DNA from 2 places in the Clostridium sp. JN-1 genome. Region 2 is predicted to be linked to the other one. Evidence: a T-box and tRNA genes for the amino acid it is inferred to sense, from the RefSeq annotation. Region 2 holds a T-box; the other holds one or more tRNA genes.
What was found. The T-box of region 2 lies ahead of pheS (phenylalanine--tRNA ligase subunit alpha). A T-box ahead of a tRNA ligase gene usually reads a tRNA of that ligase, here a tRNA-Phe.
Positions count from the first base shown of each region.

Region 1: it encodes a tRNA-Phe, which carries the amino acid that the T-box ahead of pheS (phenylalanine--tRNA ligase subunit alpha) is inferred to sense. The anticodon was not compared.

Region 1 is NZ_CP033465.1:60,100-69,167, forward strand. It holds rRNA gene EBB51_RS00305 (16S ribosomal RNA) at 1-359, shown strand, start outside; rRNA gene EBB51_RS00310 (23S ribosomal RNA) at 736-3,635, shown strand; rRNA gene rrf (5S ribosomal RNA) at 3,778-3,894, shown strand; tRNA gene EBB51_RS00320 (tRNA-Phe) at 3,911-3,986, shown strand; gene EBB51_RS00325 (peptidylprolyl isomerase) at 4,112-4,858, shown strand; gene EBB51_RS00330 (NAD-dependent protein deacylase) at 4,931-5,662, opposite strand; gene EBB51_RS13760 (hypothetical protein) at 5,926-6,603, shown strand; gene EBB51_RS13765 (transposase) at 6,610-6,939, shown strand; tRNA gene EBB51_RS00345 (tRNA-Cys) at 7,184-7,257, shown strand; gene EBB51_RS00350 (amino acid permease) at 7,444-8,868, opposite strand.
Region 2 is NZ_CP033465.1:2,096,332-2,105,399, reverse strand. It holds gene thrS (threonine--tRNA ligase) at 1-534, shown strand, start outside; ribosomal protein L20 leader region at 573-682, shown strand; gene infC (translation initiation factor IF-3) at 712-1,233, shown strand; gene rpmI (50S ribosomal protein L35) at 1,253-1,450, shown strand; gene rplT (50S ribosomal protein L20) at 1,479-1,838, shown strand; gene EBB51_RS09955 (TrkH family potassium uptake protein) at 1,929-3,275, shown strand; gene EBB51_RS09950 (TrkA family potassium uptake protein) at 3,286-3,945, shown strand; gene EBB51_RS09945 (RNA methyltransferase) at 3,966-4,748, shown strand; T-box leader at 4,811-5,035, shown strand; gene pheS (phenylalanine--tRNA ligase subunit alpha) at 5,087-6,106, shown strand; gene pheT (phenylalanine--tRNA ligase subunit beta) at 6,157-8,535, shown strand; gene zapA (cell division protein ZapA) at 8,714-9,068, shown strand, end outside.

The DNA.
Region 1 (9,068 bases), 760 kb from region 2:
TGGGGATGACGTCAAATCATCATGCCCCTTATGTCTAGGGCTACACACGTGCTACAATGGTGAATACAGAGAGATGCAAACCCGCGAGGGTGAGCCAAACTTCAAAATTCACCTCAGTTCGGATTGCAGGCTGAAACCCGCCTGCATGAAGCTGGAGTTGCTAGTAATCGCGAATCAGAATGCCGCGGTGAATGCGTTCCCGGGCCTTGTACACACCGCCCGTCACACCATGAGAGTTGGCAACACCCGAAGTCCGTGGGGCAACCGTAAGGGGCCAGCGGCCGAAGGTGGGGTTAATAATTGGGGTGAAGTCGTAACAAGGTAGCCGTAGGAGAACCTGCGGCTGGATCACCTCCTTTCTAAGGAGTCGTAAGATAGTTAATTCTATCTTAAAAGACTGGTTTTATTATACTCTGTTTGATTTTGAGGGATTAAAAACCTAAATGGTTTTTAACAGATAATGAATTAATTATCTGTCATCACTCTCAAAAATTGTTCTTTGAAAATTGCACAGAGAAAATAAGTTAAAAGTAAAGCATATTCATGTATATTTATTCTAAAAAGAATATTTATACTGAATGAAGATTAATATAATTAATCGTACTTTGTAGAATTAAAAGATTCTTATAGTTATAGTTGGTGTAATAATATATCAACTAACAAACAAACATTAATAATAGTGTATAACTTATTATTAATGAAATAAAAATTGCTTATAGCAATTTTTAACTTAAAGGTCAAGCTACAAAGGGCGCATGGTGAATGCCATGGCACCAGGAGTCGAAGAAGGACGTGATAAGCTGCGATAAGCTTCGGGTAGGCGCAAATAGCCTGTGATCCGGAGATTTCCGAATGGGGAAACCCACATGACTAACGTCATGTACTTTAAACTGAATTCATAGGTTTATAGAGACAAACCCGGGGAACTGAAACATCTAAGTACCCGGAGGAAGAGAAAGAAAAATCGATTTCTTAAGTAGCGGCGAGCGAAAGAGAAAGAGCCCAAACCAGGAACTTGTTCCTGGGGTTGCGGGTAGATCATAAACACTTTTATTTCCTAATTGAAGGGAGCTGGAAGGCTCCGCCACAGAAGGTAAAAGCCCTGTAAATAAAAAGAAATTTAAGTTAGATCTATTCCAGAGTACCACGAGACACGTGAAACCTTGTGGGAAGCTGGGAGGACCACCTCCCAAGGCTAAATACTACCTGGTGACCGATAGTGAAGCAGTACCGTGAGGGAAAGGTGAAAAGAACCCCGGAAGGGGAGTGAAATAGAACCTGAAACCGTGTGTCCACAACCGGTCGAAGCACATTTAAGTGCGACGGCGTGCTTTTTGTAGAACGAGCCAGCGAGTTGCGGTATGCAGCAAGGTTAAATACTTAAGGTATGGAGCCGAAGGGAAACCGAGTCTGAATAGGGCGACTAGTTGCATGCTGCAGACCCGAAACCGAGTGACCTATCCATGGACAGGATGAAGCGGAAGTAAAATTCCGTGGAGGTCCGAACCGCGTTGGTGTTGAAAAACCATGGGATGAGCTGTGGATAGCGGAGAAATTCCAATCGAACTCGGAGATAGCTGGTTCTCCTCGAAATAGCTTTAGGGCTAGCGTCGAGATTGAGTAATGGAGGTAGAGCACTGAATAGGCTAAGGGCTGAAAACAGTTACTGAACCTTATCAAACTCCGAATGCCATATACTCGTATCTCGGCAGTCAGACTGCGAATGATAAGATCCGCGGTCAAAAGGGAAACAGCCCAGATCATCAGCTAAGGTCCCAAAGTGTAAGTTAAGTGGTAAAGGATGTGGGATTTCTAAGACAACTAGGATGTTGGCTTAGAAGCAGCCACTCATTTAAAGAGTGCGTAATAGCTCACTAGTCGAGAGATCCTGCGCCGAAAATGTCCGGGGCTAAAACTTACCACCGAAGCTATGGACTCGAAAGAGTGGTAGAGGAGCTTCCTGTATGGATTGAAGCTGTACCGTAAGGAGCGGTGGACTGTACAGGAGTGAGTATGCTGGCATAAGTAGCGAGAAATAAGTGAGAATCTTATTGGTCGAAAACCTAAGGTTTCCTGGGGAAGGCTCGTCCTCCCAGGGTTAGTCGGGACCTAAGCCGAGGCCGAAAGGCGTAGGTGATGGACAATTGGCTGACATTCCAATACCGCCAGCTTCCATTTGACAGATGGGATGACGCAGGAGGATAGGATGTGCACACTGTTGGATGTGTGTCTAAGCACTTAGACGTGCCCAGAAGGTAAATCCGCTGGGATTAGTTGAGGTGTTACAGGGATTTCTTTTCTAAGAAAGAAGTATCCGATTCCACGCTGCCAAGAAAAGTCTCTATGGAGGAAACTGGTGCCCGTACCGCAAACCGACACAGGTAGGTGAGGAGAGAATCCTAAGACCATCGGAAGAATTGCTGTTAAGGAACTCGGCAAATTGACCCCGTAACTTCGGGATAAGGGGTGCCGTCCTTACGGACGGCCGCAGAGAATAGGCCCAAGCAACTGTTTAGCAAAAACACAGGTCTCTGCTAAAGCGAAAGCTGAAGTATAGGGGCTGACGCCTGCCCGGTGCTGGAAGGTTAAGGGGAATACTTAGCGCAAGCGAAGGTATGAACTTAAGCCCCAGTAAACGGCGGCCGTAACTATAACGGTCCTAAGGTAGCGAAATTCCTTGTCGGGTAAGTTCCGACCCGCACGAATGGCGTAATGATTTGGGCACTGTCTCAACAGCAAATCCGGCGAAATTGTAGTGCAAGTGAAGATGCTTGCTACCCGCAGTTGGACGGAAAGACCCCGTAGAGCTTTACTGCAGCTTAACATTGAGTTTCGGTATTGTCTGTACAGGATAGGTGGGAGACTTAGAAACTAGGGCGTCAGCCCTAGCGGAGTCATCCTTGGGATACCACCCTGACAGTACTGAGATTCTAACCGGAGGCCATGAAACTGGCCACGGGACATTGTTAGGCGGGCAGTTTGACTGGGGCGGTCGCCTCCTAAAAAGTAACGGAGGCGCCCAAAGGTTCCCTCAGAACGGTTAGAAATCGTTCGAAGAGTGCAAAGGCAGAAGGGAGCCTGACTGCGACACATACAGGTGGAGCAGGGACGAAAGTCGGGCTTAGTGATCCGGTGGTACCTCGTGGGAGGGCCATCGCTCAACGGATAAAAGCTACCTCGGGGATAACAGGCTGATCTCCCCCAAGAGTCCACATCGACGGGGAGGTTTGGCACCTCGATGTCGGCTCGTCGCATCCTGGGGCTGAAGTAGGTCCCAAGGGTTGGGCCGTTCGCCCATTAAAGCGGCACGCGAGCTGGGTTCAGAACGTCGTGAGACAGTTCGGTCCCTATCCGCTGCGGGCGCAGGAAATTTGAGAGGAGCTGTCCTTAGTACGAGAGGACCGGGATGGACTGACCTCTGGTGTACCAGTTGTTCCGCCAGGAGCACGGCTGGGTAGCTATGTCGGGACGGGATAAACGCTGAAAGCATCTAAGCGTGAAGCCCACCTCAAGATTAGATTTCCCATAGCATAAGCTAGTAAGACCCCTTGAAGAACACAAGGTTGATAGGTCAGAGGTGTAAGCATGGCAACATGTTCAGCTGACTGATACTAATAGGTCGAGGGCTTGACCAAATTAACTTAAATCATTTAATTTGACTTTTAACTTAACTGTGCAATTTTGAGAGAACAATTTTCTCAAATAAAGTATCAATTAACAATAAAAATTGATAGAAGCGAACAGTAATGTGAAGCTTATAGCAATTTTTAAAGTAAATCTGGTGGTAATGACGTAAAGGTAACACTCCTTCCCATACCGAACAGGTAGGTTAAGCTTTACAGTGCCGATAGTACTTCAGGGGAGACCCTGCGGGAGAGTAGGTCGCTGCCAGGTATAAATACTATAATTTGGCCAGATAGCTCAGTCGGTAGAGCAGAGGACTGAAAATCCTCGTGTCCCTGGTTCGATTCCTGGTCTGGCCACCAAGAACATATTAGTACTTACTAATATGTTCTTTTTGTATACATCTGAAAAATAATTAAAGGTTATGGTAAAGTTTTGTTATATATGATATAACTATATTGACTAATAAAATATAAGGAGAAAAGTAATGGAGAATAAAGTATTAGCTACTATAAATGGTAGTAAAATAACACAAAAAGATTTAGAAAGTGCTATAGAGAGGTTTCCTAGCGATAGACAAAGCTATTTAAACACTGATGACGGAAAAAAACAGCTTTTAGAAGAAATGGTGTCATTTGAACTTATCTATAATTATGCTAAGGATTCTGGACTAGATAAGGATCAAAGCTACATAAACAAAGTTGAACTTGTTAAAAAAGAAATTTTAACTCAGACAGCTATAGCAAAGGTAATGAGTGAGGTTATTGTTAAAGATAGCGAAGTTGAAGATTATTATAAAGTTAATAAAGATAAACTTGTAAATCCAGAAAGCGTTGTAGCTAGACATATATTAGTTAATACAGAGCAGAAAGCAAATGATGTATTAAAGGAAATAAATGATGGAATGAGTTTTGAAGATGCTGCTCAAAAGTATTCCTCATGTCCATCAAAAGCGCAAGGTGGTAATTTAGGAAAATTTACTAGAGGACAAATGGTTCCTGAATTTGAAGATGTTGCTTTTTCAATTGATGTTAATGTTGTAAGTAAGCCTATTAAGACACAATTTGGATATCATTTAATTAAGGTTGAACAAAAAATACCAAAGTCACCTAAGTCCTATGATGAAGTAAAGGGTACAATTAAAAATAATTTACTTCAACAAAGACAATCATATAAGTATAACGAACTTAACAAACAATTAAAAGAAAAATACACTGTCGAATACGAAAAATAATTAACATAAAAAATGCTGTTAAATATTTATTGATTAAAATATTTAACAGCATTTTTATTTATAATTTAATTGTTATTCATCTATTATACTGGATAGTACTTTACCAATACTATCATTGATTACTATATCTGCTTTACTATCATATGGAGTAGAAGACTTATTTATTAATACTAATTTTGAACCTTTAAAATAGTCTACTATTGCTGCAGCTGGATAAACTACTAAGGAAGTACCTCCTACAATTAGCATATCTGCATTTTGGGTGAATTTAATTGCATTATTTAGTGTATTCATATTGAGACTTTCTTCATAAAGAACTACATCAGGTTTCACGATTTCACCGCAGTCATCACATTTTGGAATTACAGATTTTGAATTTATAATATAATCCAAGCTAAATGGTTTACCGCATTTTGTACAAAAGTTTCTATGTATTGAACCATGCAGTTCAAATACATTTTTAGAACCTGCCATTTGATGAAGTCCATCGATATTTTGAGTTATTATAGCTTTAAGTTTACCTAGTTTTTCTAACTTTGCTAGAGCATAATGAGCAGCATTTGGTTTAGCATTTTTATATATCATTTTGCTCCTATAAAAGTTGAAAAAATCCTCCGTATGAGATTTAAAAAAAGAATGACTTAGCATTACTTCTGGAGGATAGGAATAGTTATCTTTGGTCTTATACAGTCCTGCATCTGATCTAAAGTCAGGAATGTTAGACTCCGTAGAAACACCGGCACCGCCAAAAAATACTATATTTTTACTTGCTTTTATCGCAGATTTTAAATTTTCATAATTCATACCATATCACCTCTTGTAAAGTATTATATCATAGACGTTATTGTAAATGAAATTTCATAAATTTTATTAAAAGGGTATGTGTTGAAAAATTAATAACAGAAGTTTAGCACCTAAAAAGTTTCTAGAACGATAGTCCTTTGGATTATAAAGGTTTATGAGTATTTACAGTAGAATTAATAAATTACGATTTTTACTGGAAATTATATAGAAAAAACTTGCATAATAAAAGCATCCTTTTTATAATGGTTTTGTCAGAAACTAAAATGCTCTGTATTGACGCCGTTAGGCGTTGTTTAAATGATTTTGATTTTGATGGCTTAAAAGATATCAACAAACATATAATAAAAACTACTGTAAAGAATAAAGTATTTAGAAATGGAACTATAGACGGCTTAAAAGTAGCTGCCATAGATAGTGTAGAATTATTTGATAGCATTAAAAAATCTTGTAAAAACTGTCTTACAAGGATTGATAAAAATGGTATAACTCATTATTTCCATAGGTCAGTAGTTTGTGCAATGATAGGCTCTGATCCACATATTATTTTAGGACAGGAAATGCTTGAACCTAAAAAAGATAGTTCCAATAAAGATGAAGGCGAAATTACAGGCGGTAAACGGCTAATTAAAAAACTATATAAGGAATATCATCACTTTGCAGATATTATTGCAGCTGATGCTTTATATTGTAAGTCCACATGGGTAAAGGAAGTCCTTTCCATAGGAATGGATGCAGTAGTGAGGGTAAAAGATCGCAGACTTAATATTGTAAAAGATGCGCTGGTCTTATTTAAATGCCGTGAGGCAGATAAATATTGGACTGTAAGGAAAAACATAAATGCCTATAGAAATATTAAAGCTTGGGATGAAGATAATTTTGAAATGACAGATGCGTCTATAAAAGTTAGATTTATAAGGTTTGTAGAGGAAATTCATACTTGAGATAAGGTGGAAATTAAGGAAGGATGGATTATAACAACAGATAAATTTACGTCAGTAGAAACCTTATGGAAGGTAATGCATAGAAGATGGGATATTGAAAATAATGCATTTCATCAACTAAAAACAGAATGGCATTTAGACCACTGCTTTCTTTACAGCCCTGCGGGCATAGAGACAGTTTTGATGTTTATAATAATAGCATTTAATTTAATGCAATTGTATTTTTTTAGATGTATAAAAGGGTTTAGAAAGAAGTGTATGCTTCAAATATATATAAAAGATGAAAGACTTACTATAGAAAACGGTTGGGATAATCCATTGTTTGAAAAGACCTAATCTCAAAACAAAACTGGAAATTGACTTATTAAGATTTCTTGAGGTAGGAGTAAGTGCAATTATTTTTATGACCTAACGGTCTGCGAGACTACCAGCTCTTCAAGTAGGTGTAAAAAAATGAAGTTCCAGTAGAAGTAAAATTTTCACTGGAATTTTGATGCTAAATCTCTGAATTAATAATAAAACTATTGACAAATGTATGTATAACTGCTAAACTAAAATAGCATTGTTAATTAGGAGATATGGCGCTATAGCCAAGCGGTAAGGCAGAGGTCTGCAAAACCTTTATCCCCAGTTCAAATCTGGGTGGCGCCTCCAACTTAATATCAGTGATTAAAAGCAACTTATACAGTAACTTATAATAGGGTTAACTGTATAAGCTGTTTTTTCTATTCTTTCTATTCATGATTTTAATCATGTATTTTATATTTAACTATAATTTTTAATAATTTAAACTTAAAAATCTAATTTGTATGAAAGTTTTTCTGTAATTATTGCATCTTATTAAGCACCATGTTTCTCTGATAGATTATTATAATTATCGTTATCTTGCAATTTACTGTTTTTATGCGAATATAGTGCATAAACAATTACTCCTAGTCCAACCCATACACCAAAATATAACCAAGTTGCTTTTGATAAATTAAGCATCAGAAATACACAACATGCTACTGCTATTAAAGGTACGACTGGTACTAAAGGTACCATAAAATTTCTCTTTAAATTTGGATAAGCTTTTCTAAATATGATTAGAGATACTGCTACAAGTGCAAATGTTCCTAGGAAAATCATATTTGAAAGGTCAGCTAACTGCTTTATATTTGCAATACCGGCTAAAAAGCCACTTACACATCCTACTATCCAAGTTGGAAGTACAGGTACATTTGTTTTCTTATTTAACTTAGAAAACTTTTTTGGAAGCAATCCATCACGTCCCATTGAAAATAATATATGTGATGCTCCATAAAGGTATGCAACGATAACTGCTAAAATTCCGATAATTGCTCCAACTGAAACTATAGAAGCTGCCCAATTTTGACCAACAGAACTTAATGCGTAGGACATAGCGTCACCAACATTTAGCTTAGTATAATCGGCAATTCCTGTTAAAACCAAACTAACTACAATATATATAAGTGTACATCCTATCATTGAACCAATAATACCTATTGGCAGGTTCTTTTGAGGATCTTTTATTTCTTCAGCAGAAGTTGAAATTGCATCAAAACCTGTATAAGCAAGGAATACTGATGCTGCACCAGCACACACACCCTTAAAACCAAATGGCATAAATGGATGCCATCTTTCTGGCTTTATAAAAAATACACCTACAACTACGAACAGAGCTACAATACCGAGTTTTACAAATACAAAAAAACTATTTACTTTTTTACTTTCACTTGTTCCTTGTGATAGAAGAAGTGTAATAGCAAATACTACAGCAATTGCTGGGAGATTTATTATTCCTCCCTCACTTGGAATATTTATTAAAGCGTTTGGCAAGTTAATTCCCATGTCTTTTATCAGACCATTAAAGTATGATGCCCAACCGCTAGCTACAGTTGCAGCACATACTGTATATCCAATAAAAAGTGACCAGCCAACTAAATGAGCAACAAATTCACCTAATGATACATAAATATAAGCATATGCACTTCCTGACGTTGGAATTGATGATGCAAATTCAGCATAACATAAGGCTACGAGTGTACAAGCAATTGCCGAAAAAATAAATGATAAAACTACAGCAGGACCTGCATTTGTTGCAGCTACAAGACCTGCTAATACCATTACTCCAGTTCCAATTGTTGCTCCAATACTCATCAATGTTACGTCAAATGCACCTAAAGTTCTCTGTGAAGAATTGTTTTTATTGTTGTTTAAAATAGACTCTACATCTTTTTTTCTAGTAAAACAAGATAAGTTCATATGGTAACCTCCTTTATAAAATATAATTTATAGTTAAGTATAAAACTTATAGTCTGTTATTATAAATCAAGATTTTGTAAACCTTATCAAAAGTAAAAACATAATCAATAAATAATATATATGAAAGCATTTTTGCAATTTAATAATAATTGGCTTTATAATTAATTAAACTTTAATTAATTGCTATCAGTAATTACATA
Region 2 (9,068 bases):
CCTAAGATAGACTTCCACTTAAAAGATTGTATAGGAAGAACATGGCAGTGCGGAACAATTCAATTAGATTTCCAGATGCCAGAAAGATTTGATTTAACTTATATAGGTGCAGATGGAGAAAAGCACAGACCAGTTATGGTTCACAGGGTTGTATTTGGATCTATAGAAAGATTTATAGGAATATTAACAGAACACTATGCAGGAGCATTCCCAACTTGGCTTGCACCAGTTCAAGTTAAAATTATGAATATCACTGATGATCAAATTGAGTATGCTAAGAAAATAGCACTTGAATTAAAGAAAAACAAAATAAGAGTTGAACTTGATTTAAGAAATGAAAAGATAGGATATAAGATTAGAGAAGCTCAACTTCAAAAGGTTCCTTATATGTTAGTATTAGGACAAAAAGAAATGGAATCAGGTAATATTACTGTAAGAAGTAGAAAACAAGGAGACCTTGGAACAGTTGAATTGAAAGACTTCATAGCAAATATAAAAGATGAAATAGATAAAAAAGTTAGTACAATTGATTAAAGTTATTGACTTATGAATAAAATAGTTATATAATAACCTATGTTAAGAAGAAACAGCCGTTTCTCACCTTACAGCACAGCTAGTAAGGTTGATAGAATTTTTGAATTCGTAATTCTAAGGACGGCATAAGTCGTCCTTTTTTTTATTTGTTAATTTTAAATTAAAACCACCTAGGAGGTGAAAATTATTAATAAAGATTTTCTTATTAATGAAAGCATAAGAGAAAAACAGGTAAGAGTTATTGCAAATGATGGTTCGCAGCTTGGAGTTATGTCATCTAAGGAAGCACTTAAGATTGCAGAAGAAAGTGATTTGGATTTAGTTTTAATATCACCAAATGCTAAACCACCAGTTTGTAAAATAATGGACTTAGGAAAATTCATTTATGAGCAGGCTAAAAAGGATAAAGAAGCCAGAAAGAAACAAAAAGTTATAAACATAAAGGAAGTTAGATTAAGTCCTACTATAGAAGAACATGATGTAGCCATTAAATCAAATAATGCAAGAAAATTTTTGATAGCAGGAGATAAAGTAAAGGTTACTATTAGATTTAGGGGAAGAGAAGCTGATTACTCATTTATAGGTAAAAAGATAATGAATAAATTTTATAGCAAACTTGAAGATATCTGTGTTATAGAAAAGACTCCTAAATTAGAAGGAAGAAATATGATAATGGTTTTATCACATAAGAAAGCATAATTGAGAGGAGGAATTTATTATGCCAAAAATGAAAACAAAAAGAAGTGCAGCAAAGAGATTTAAAGTTACGGGAACAGGTAAATTAAAGAGATCAAAAGCTTTTAAGAGTCATATATTGACAAAAAAGAGTGCAAAGACTAAGAGAAATTTAAGAAAAGCTGGATATGTTTCATCAACTCAAGAAAAGACGATGAAAGAATTAATGCCTTACGTATAATAATTGGTTGTAGAAGGAGGTCTTTAAAATGGCAAGAGTAAAAAGGGCAGTAAATGCACGTAAATATCATAAAAAAGTTTTAAAACTTGCGAAAGGTTACTATGGAGCTAGGAGCAAGTTATTTAAAACTGCTAATGAATCAGTAATAAGAGCACTTAGAAGTGCATATGTAGGAAGAAGACTAAAGAAGAGAGATTTCAGAAAGCTTTGGATAGCAAGAATAAATGCGGCAACTAGAATGAATGGTCTTTCATATTCAAAGTTTATGAATGGAATAAAAACTGCAGGAATTGATATAAATAGAAAAATGCTTTCTGAAATAGCTATAAATGATCCAAAGGCATTTACTAATTTAGTAGATATAGCAAAGAAACAATTAAATGCATAATATAAAAGTTATTTACATAAAAGTACAGCATTTTGCTGTATTTTTTTTTACGGGAAAAGTGTATAATATGTGTAAAGGTTGGTAATTATTATGATGGTTAAGATTAATAAATGGATTAAAATTACCCAAGTGCAGGTACTTGCTTTAGAATTTATAATAGTGATTTTCCTTGGAGCTATTTTATTATCGCTGCCAATAGCCTCTGTGAGCCATAAAAGTACTAATTTTATAGATTGTTTATTTGTATCAACATCTTCAACATGTGTAACAGGGCTTGTTACTGTAGATACGGGAACACATTGGAGTTATTTTGGAAAAACTGTGATTTTATTTCTAATTGAAATAGGCGGGCTAGGGTTTATGACTATAGCAACGTTAATTGCACTTCTTGCAAGGAGAAAAATTGATTTTGAGCAGAGAATAGTAATGCAGGAGTCAATGAATCTCTTTAAGTTACAAGGTATTGTAAAAATGACAAGATATATACTGGTATTTACATTTTCTGTTCAATCAATAGGCGCTTTGATATTATCAACTCAGTTTATTCCGATGTTTGGAATAAAAAAGGGTATTTACTATAGTATATTTCACTCAATATCTGCCTTTTGTAATGCAGGTATTGATTTATTTGGCGGATTTAGAAGTTTAACATCATACTATAATAATTCTGTAATAATTCTAACAATTGGATCACTTATAGTTATTGGAGGACTTGGATTTTTTGTGTGGAGTGAAATATATGAATACAGACGTACTAAAAAGCTGTCAACTCATTCAAAGGTTGTTATATCAACTACATTGATACTCATAATAGGTGGATCAATATTGATGTATATCTTTGAATATAATAACTATGCTACTATGGGAAATATGATATTTAAGGATAAAGCTTTATCGTCTTTTTTTGCTTCAGTAACACCAAGAACTGCAGGATTTAATTCAATTTCAACTTCGGATATGACAACTGCTGGTAGATTCTTAACAATAATACTGATGTTTATAGGAGGATCACCTGGATCAACTGCAGGTGGAATTAAGACGACTACTTTAGCGTTATTAGTTATGACAGTTTTATGTGTAGTGAGAGGTAAAAGTGATACTGAAATATTTAAGAGAAGAATAGATAAAGTTCGAATATACAAAGCTTTTGCTCTAACTGCAATTTCGCTAACATTGGTAGTTATCGTTACAATGATACTGTGCATTACAGAAAAAGGAGCTTCACTTGAGTATATTTTATATGAAGTTATTTCTGCATTTGGAACTGTAGGACTTACGTTGGGACTTACCACAAAACTTAGTACAGTTGGTAAGATAGCGATAATTATAACTATGTACTGTGGAAGAATGGGACCGCTTACAGTTGCTACAGCACTGTCAAGGAGAAATTCTCCTAATAAGATAAAGTATCCTAAGGATAAAATATTAATTGGATAGAGGGGATAAAATGAGTAAGAAACAATTTTTAGTTATAGGATTAGGCAGGTTTGGAAGTGCAGTAGCCAAGACTCTGTATGAACTAGGAAATGAAGTATTAGCATTAGATATAGATGAAACGGCAGTAGAAAAGATAGCTGACTATGTTACTCATGCTGTACAAGTTAATGCATCTGATGAAGAAGCATTAAAATCGCTTGGAATATCAAATTTTGATGTTGCAATAATTGGTATGGGAGCAAATGTTCAAGATAGTGTAATGGCTACTTTACTTGCCAAAGAATGTGGAGTTGAATATGTAATGGCTAAGGCAAATAGTGAATTACATGCTAAGATACTGTATAAGATAGGCGCAGATAAAGTAGTATTTCCAGAAATGGATATGGGAGTAAGAGTTGCACACAAGTTAGTTGCAAGTAATATACTCGATTATATACAATTATCACCAGAGTACAGCATAGCAGAGATACTAGTTTATAAACAATGGAATAATAAAACTTTATCTGAATTAGATATAAGGTCTAAATATGGAATAAATATAATAGCAGTAAAAAGGAATGAACATATAGAAGTGTCACCTGATGCAGATTATAAAATTTTTGAAAGGGATATACTTGTAGCTATAGGAAATGAAGAAGAAATAAAGAAAATGAAACAAGATGTAAAATAATCGATTAAATAGGTGATTGTATGGATAAAATTTATAGTAAGGACAATAATCTAATAAAAGAAACAAAGAAATTGAGTGAAAAAAAGTATAGAACCAAAAAAAATAAATTTTTGATAGAAGGATTTAGATTTGTAAGCGAAGCACTGAGTTCTAATTTTGATGTTCCCATAATTTTTTTAAATGAAAAAGTTCAATACAAATGGAATGATCTTAAGCTTCAATTAAAAGTTTGCGATTATACTAAAGTTTATTTGCTAACAGATAAATTATTCAACTATATAAGCAATACAGATAATCCACAGGGTATAGCAGCTTTAGTTGAAAATAGAAAAATAAACGTTAAGAATGAAACTGGATTTTATGTATTAGTAGATAAAGTACAAGATCCAGGAAATATGGGAACAATCATAAGAACAGCAGATGCTGCAGATGCATTAGGTGTTATACTTACAAAGGGAACAGTAGATATTTATAATGAAAAGACACTCCGGGCAACTATGGGATCTATTTTTCATATACCAATAATATATGATGAAAATTTAGAAAAACTAAGTTTGCTTAAGAAAAGTGGTTTTAAGCTTATAGTAAGTTCACTCGATGCAGATAAAAGTTTTTATGATTTGAATTTACAAGGAAAGGTTATAATAGCTTTAGGTAATGAAGGCAGTGGTGTAAGCAGCCAAATTTTAAATTTAGCAGATACCAAAGTTAAAATACCTATGCCGGGAAATGCAGAATCATTAAATGTCTCCACAGCAGGAGCAATTATGATGTTTGAAATAGTTAGACAGCTGGACAAATAAATATATATTGACAATTTCGATATATATATGTAAAATAAAAAAATAATAAGTTATAATATAAATTAAGTACTATGATGGAGAGAGTAAATATATGCTTTTTTTAAGAGAGAGAAGGTATGAGCTGAAAGCCTTTTTAAAAAAATATGTATTGAAGTTCACTCTTGAGTTCTGGCTGTGAAATAAATTAGCAGTCAGCGGTTAAAATCGATAAGTTTTTAAAGTGAATGTCATTTAATTGTATTTGACATTAAACTGGGTGGTAACGCGGATATAAGTTCGTCCCTTATTGTGGGATGGACTTTTTTTATTTATAAAAGCATAAGGAAGGAGAAACTAAAATGAAGCAAAAATTAGAAAGCATAAAAGACAATGCACTTGAATGCTTGAAAAATGTTAAAAATAGTTCCGACATTGATAATATTAAAGTTAAATATCTAGGTAAGAAGGGCGAATTGACACAGATACTTAGAAGTATGAAGGATTTATCAAAAGAGGAAAGACCTATAATTGGGAAGATGGCTAACGAAATAAGGACATCATTAGAAAATGCTATGGGGGAATCCTTAAAAAACATCAAAGATAAAGAAAAAAATGAAAAGTTAAAAAATGAAGTTGTTGATATTTCAATGCCTGGAATAAGACAAAATTTAGGCAAAAGACATCCTCTAGAACAAACCTTAGACCAAATGAAAGAGACATTTACAAGTATGGGATTTACCATTGAAGAAGGACCTGAAGTAGAACTTGATTATTATAATTTTGAGGCTTTAAATATTCCTAAAAATCATCCTGCAAGAGGTGAACAAGATACTTTTTATATAAATAACAATACAGTTTTGAGAACTCAAACTTCTCCAATACAAGTAAGAACTATGGAAAAGCAGAAACCACCTATAAAAATGATAGCCCCGGGAAAGGTATATCGTTCGGATTCAGTGGATGCAACTCATTCACCTATATTTTACCAAATGGAAGGTCTTGTTGTTGATAAGGGAGTAACATTTGCAGATTTAAAGGGAACCCTTGAGGCTTTTGCTAAAAAAATGTTAGGTGATAACATAAGTACTAAGTTTAGACCTCATCATTTTCCTTTTACTGAACCTTCAGCAGAAATGGATGTTACATGTTTTGTATGCCATGGTGAAGGGTGCAGAGTATGTAAAAGTGAAGGATGGATAGAATTATTGGGATGCGGTATGGTACATCCGCAGGTACTGCGAAACTGCGGAATAGATCCTGAAGTATACAGCGGTTTTGCTTTTGGACTTGGAGTTGATAGAATGGTTATGCTTAAATATGGACTCGATGATATAAGACAGCTTTATGAAAGTGATATGAGATTTTTAAATCAATTTTAGTTTTAAATGATAAAATATGCGAAAGTAGTTTAAAAAAGGAGAGATTATTAATGAAGGTTCCAGTTAAATGGCTAAAGGATTACGTTGATATAGAAATTTCACCTAAAGAACTTGGAGATAGTCTAACTTTAAGTGGATCAAAAGTTGAAAGTGTAGATATAACAGGTGATGAAATAAAAAATGTAGTTACTGGTAAAATAGTTGAGATAAAAAAACATCCGGATGCAGATAGACTGTCAATATGTCAGGTTGATATAGCCAAAGAAGAACTTTTGCAGATAGTTACTGCTGCTACAAATATGAAAGAACAAGATATAATTCCAGTTGCATTACATGGTTCAGTACTTCACGGCGGTGTTAAAATAAAAAAAGGTAAATTAAGAGGCGTAATGTCAAATGGTATGTTCTGTTCTGAGCAAGAATTGGGTATTGCTGGAGACAAACCAGTTTATGGACTTATGATACTGCCTAAAGATACATCTATAGGAAAAGATATAAAAGATGTTTTAGATATTACAAGCGCTGTAATTGATTTTGAAATAACATCAAATAGACCAGACTGCTTAAGTGCAGTGGGAATAGCAAGAGAAACAGCAGCGACATTAAATTTAAAATATAAGATGCCAAATTTAGATTATACAGCAAAATGTGATGACAATATAACTCACGAATTCAATGTAAAAATAAATGATGACCTTTGTAAAAGGTATATGGCAAGAGAAATAAAAAATGTTAAAATAGAACAGTCTCCAGGATGGATGCAGGATAGACTTTTGGAAGCAGGAGTAAGACCTATAAATAACATCGTTGATATAACAAATTTTGTTATGCTGGAAATTGGAGAACCAATGCATGCTTTTGATACAAGGCAAATATCTACTAAGACAATTGTAGTTGATAGAGCAGCTGACGGCGAAAAGTTTACAACATTAGATGAACAGGAAAGAGTTTTAAATTCAGATGTTTTAACTATAAAAGATGGAGTGAAAACTATAGGACTTGCAGGAATAATGGGCGGACTTAATTCAGAAGTTAAGGATGATACCTCATCTATAATATTTGAATGCGCAAATTTTGATGGTACAAATATAAGGGTTTCTTCTCAAAAGTTGGCACTTAGAACAGAGGCTTCATCAAGATTTGAAAAAGATTTAGATCCTAATCTAGCAGAAATTGCAATGAATAGAGCTTGCAGCCTTGTTGAAGAATTAGGAGCAGGAGAAGTTTGCATGGGAACTATTGATATATATCCCAAAAAGGTTGTTCCACATACGGTAGAAGTTGATTCAACATGGGTAAATAAGTTTCTAGGTACTGAAATTAGCATAGCAGATATGAAAGAATATTTAGATAGATTGGAATTGAAGACTGAAATAGAAGATAAAAAGTTAATCATAAATGTTCCTACATTTAGATCTGATATAAATATAAAGGAAGATGCTGCTGAGGAAATAGCAAGAATTTATGGATACAACAAGATAAAAGGTACAATGATAAGAAGTGTCAGCATGAGAAGTGGTAAAAATAGAAAACAGCATCTTGACGATAAAGTTATAGAAGCATTAATAGGATGCGGAATTAATCAATCTATAAGTTATTCATTTATAAGTCCAAAGGTATTTGATAAAATACTTCTTCCAGAGGATAGTGATTTGAGAAAAGTTGTTACTATTAAAAATCCACTAGGTGAAGATTTTAGTATAATGAGAACTACAACAATAGGTTCAATGATGGAAGCACTTAGTAGAAATTATTCTAGAAATAATGAAAGTGCAAAATTATTTGAAATTGGCAAAGTGTATATACCTAATGAAGATTCAAGTAAACTTCCTGAAGAAAAGAATATTGTAACTATAGGAATTTATGGCGGAGTAAATTATTTTAACTTAAAAGGTGCAGTAGAAAATTTGTTGGAAGCACTTAAAATAGAAAAGTATTCCTTAAAAAGAGAAAGCGAAAATCCTACTTTCCATCCGGGAATAACTGCCAACTTGTATTTGAAGAAGGACTTAGCTGGAGTTTTAGGTGAAGTACATCCTGATGTACTTGAGAATTATGGAATAGATGAAAAGTGTTATATTGCAGAGTTAAACTTAGATGTACTTTATAAGTATGCAAACTTAGATGTTAAGTATAAGCATTTGCCTAAGTTCCCAGCTGCAACAAGAGATATGTCAATTGTCATAGATGAAGATATACTTGTTCAAGATGTAGAAGATATAATGAGAAAACAAGGTTCTGGAATATTAGAAAGTATAAAATTATTTGATGTGTATGCTGGAGAACAGATACCAGATAAAAAGAAGAGTTTAGCATTTACTTTGGTATATAGAAATGAAAAGAGAACTTTAACGGATTCCGAAGTAAATAAAGTACATGATAAAATTACAAGAACCTTGGAAAACAAGTTGGGAGCACAACTTAGATAGCTGCGATATAGATTTTTAAGATAATTGAAATTAGATTTTGAAAGAGTTTCTTTAGATGTAATGAAACTCTTTCAAAATTTATGTGTTAAGGTTAATATAGGTGTTTAACATATTCAGGTTTTATGATAAAATGGTAATAATGGAGTTGTAATATACTATTTATCTAAGAGGTGTTCTTATGAACGTTGTAACAGTTAAAATTAATGGAGTGGAATATAACCTAAAGGGTGATGAACAAGAAGAATACCTACATAAGGTAGCAGTTTATGTAGATAAAAAGGTTAAAAATATAGCTGAAAGTAATAGTAAATTGAGTACAGCATCAGCAGCAATTTTGTCGGCTGTAAATATAGTTGATGATATGTTTAAACAAAAGAAAAAATGTGAGTTACTTGAAAGTAAATTTAATGATGCAGATAAAAAAAATAAAGATTATGAGGAACAAATTCAATCATTAAAAAAACAGCTAAAACATTTAGAAGAATATAATGCAGAACTTCAATTAAAGTTAAAAAATAATACTAATGCACAAT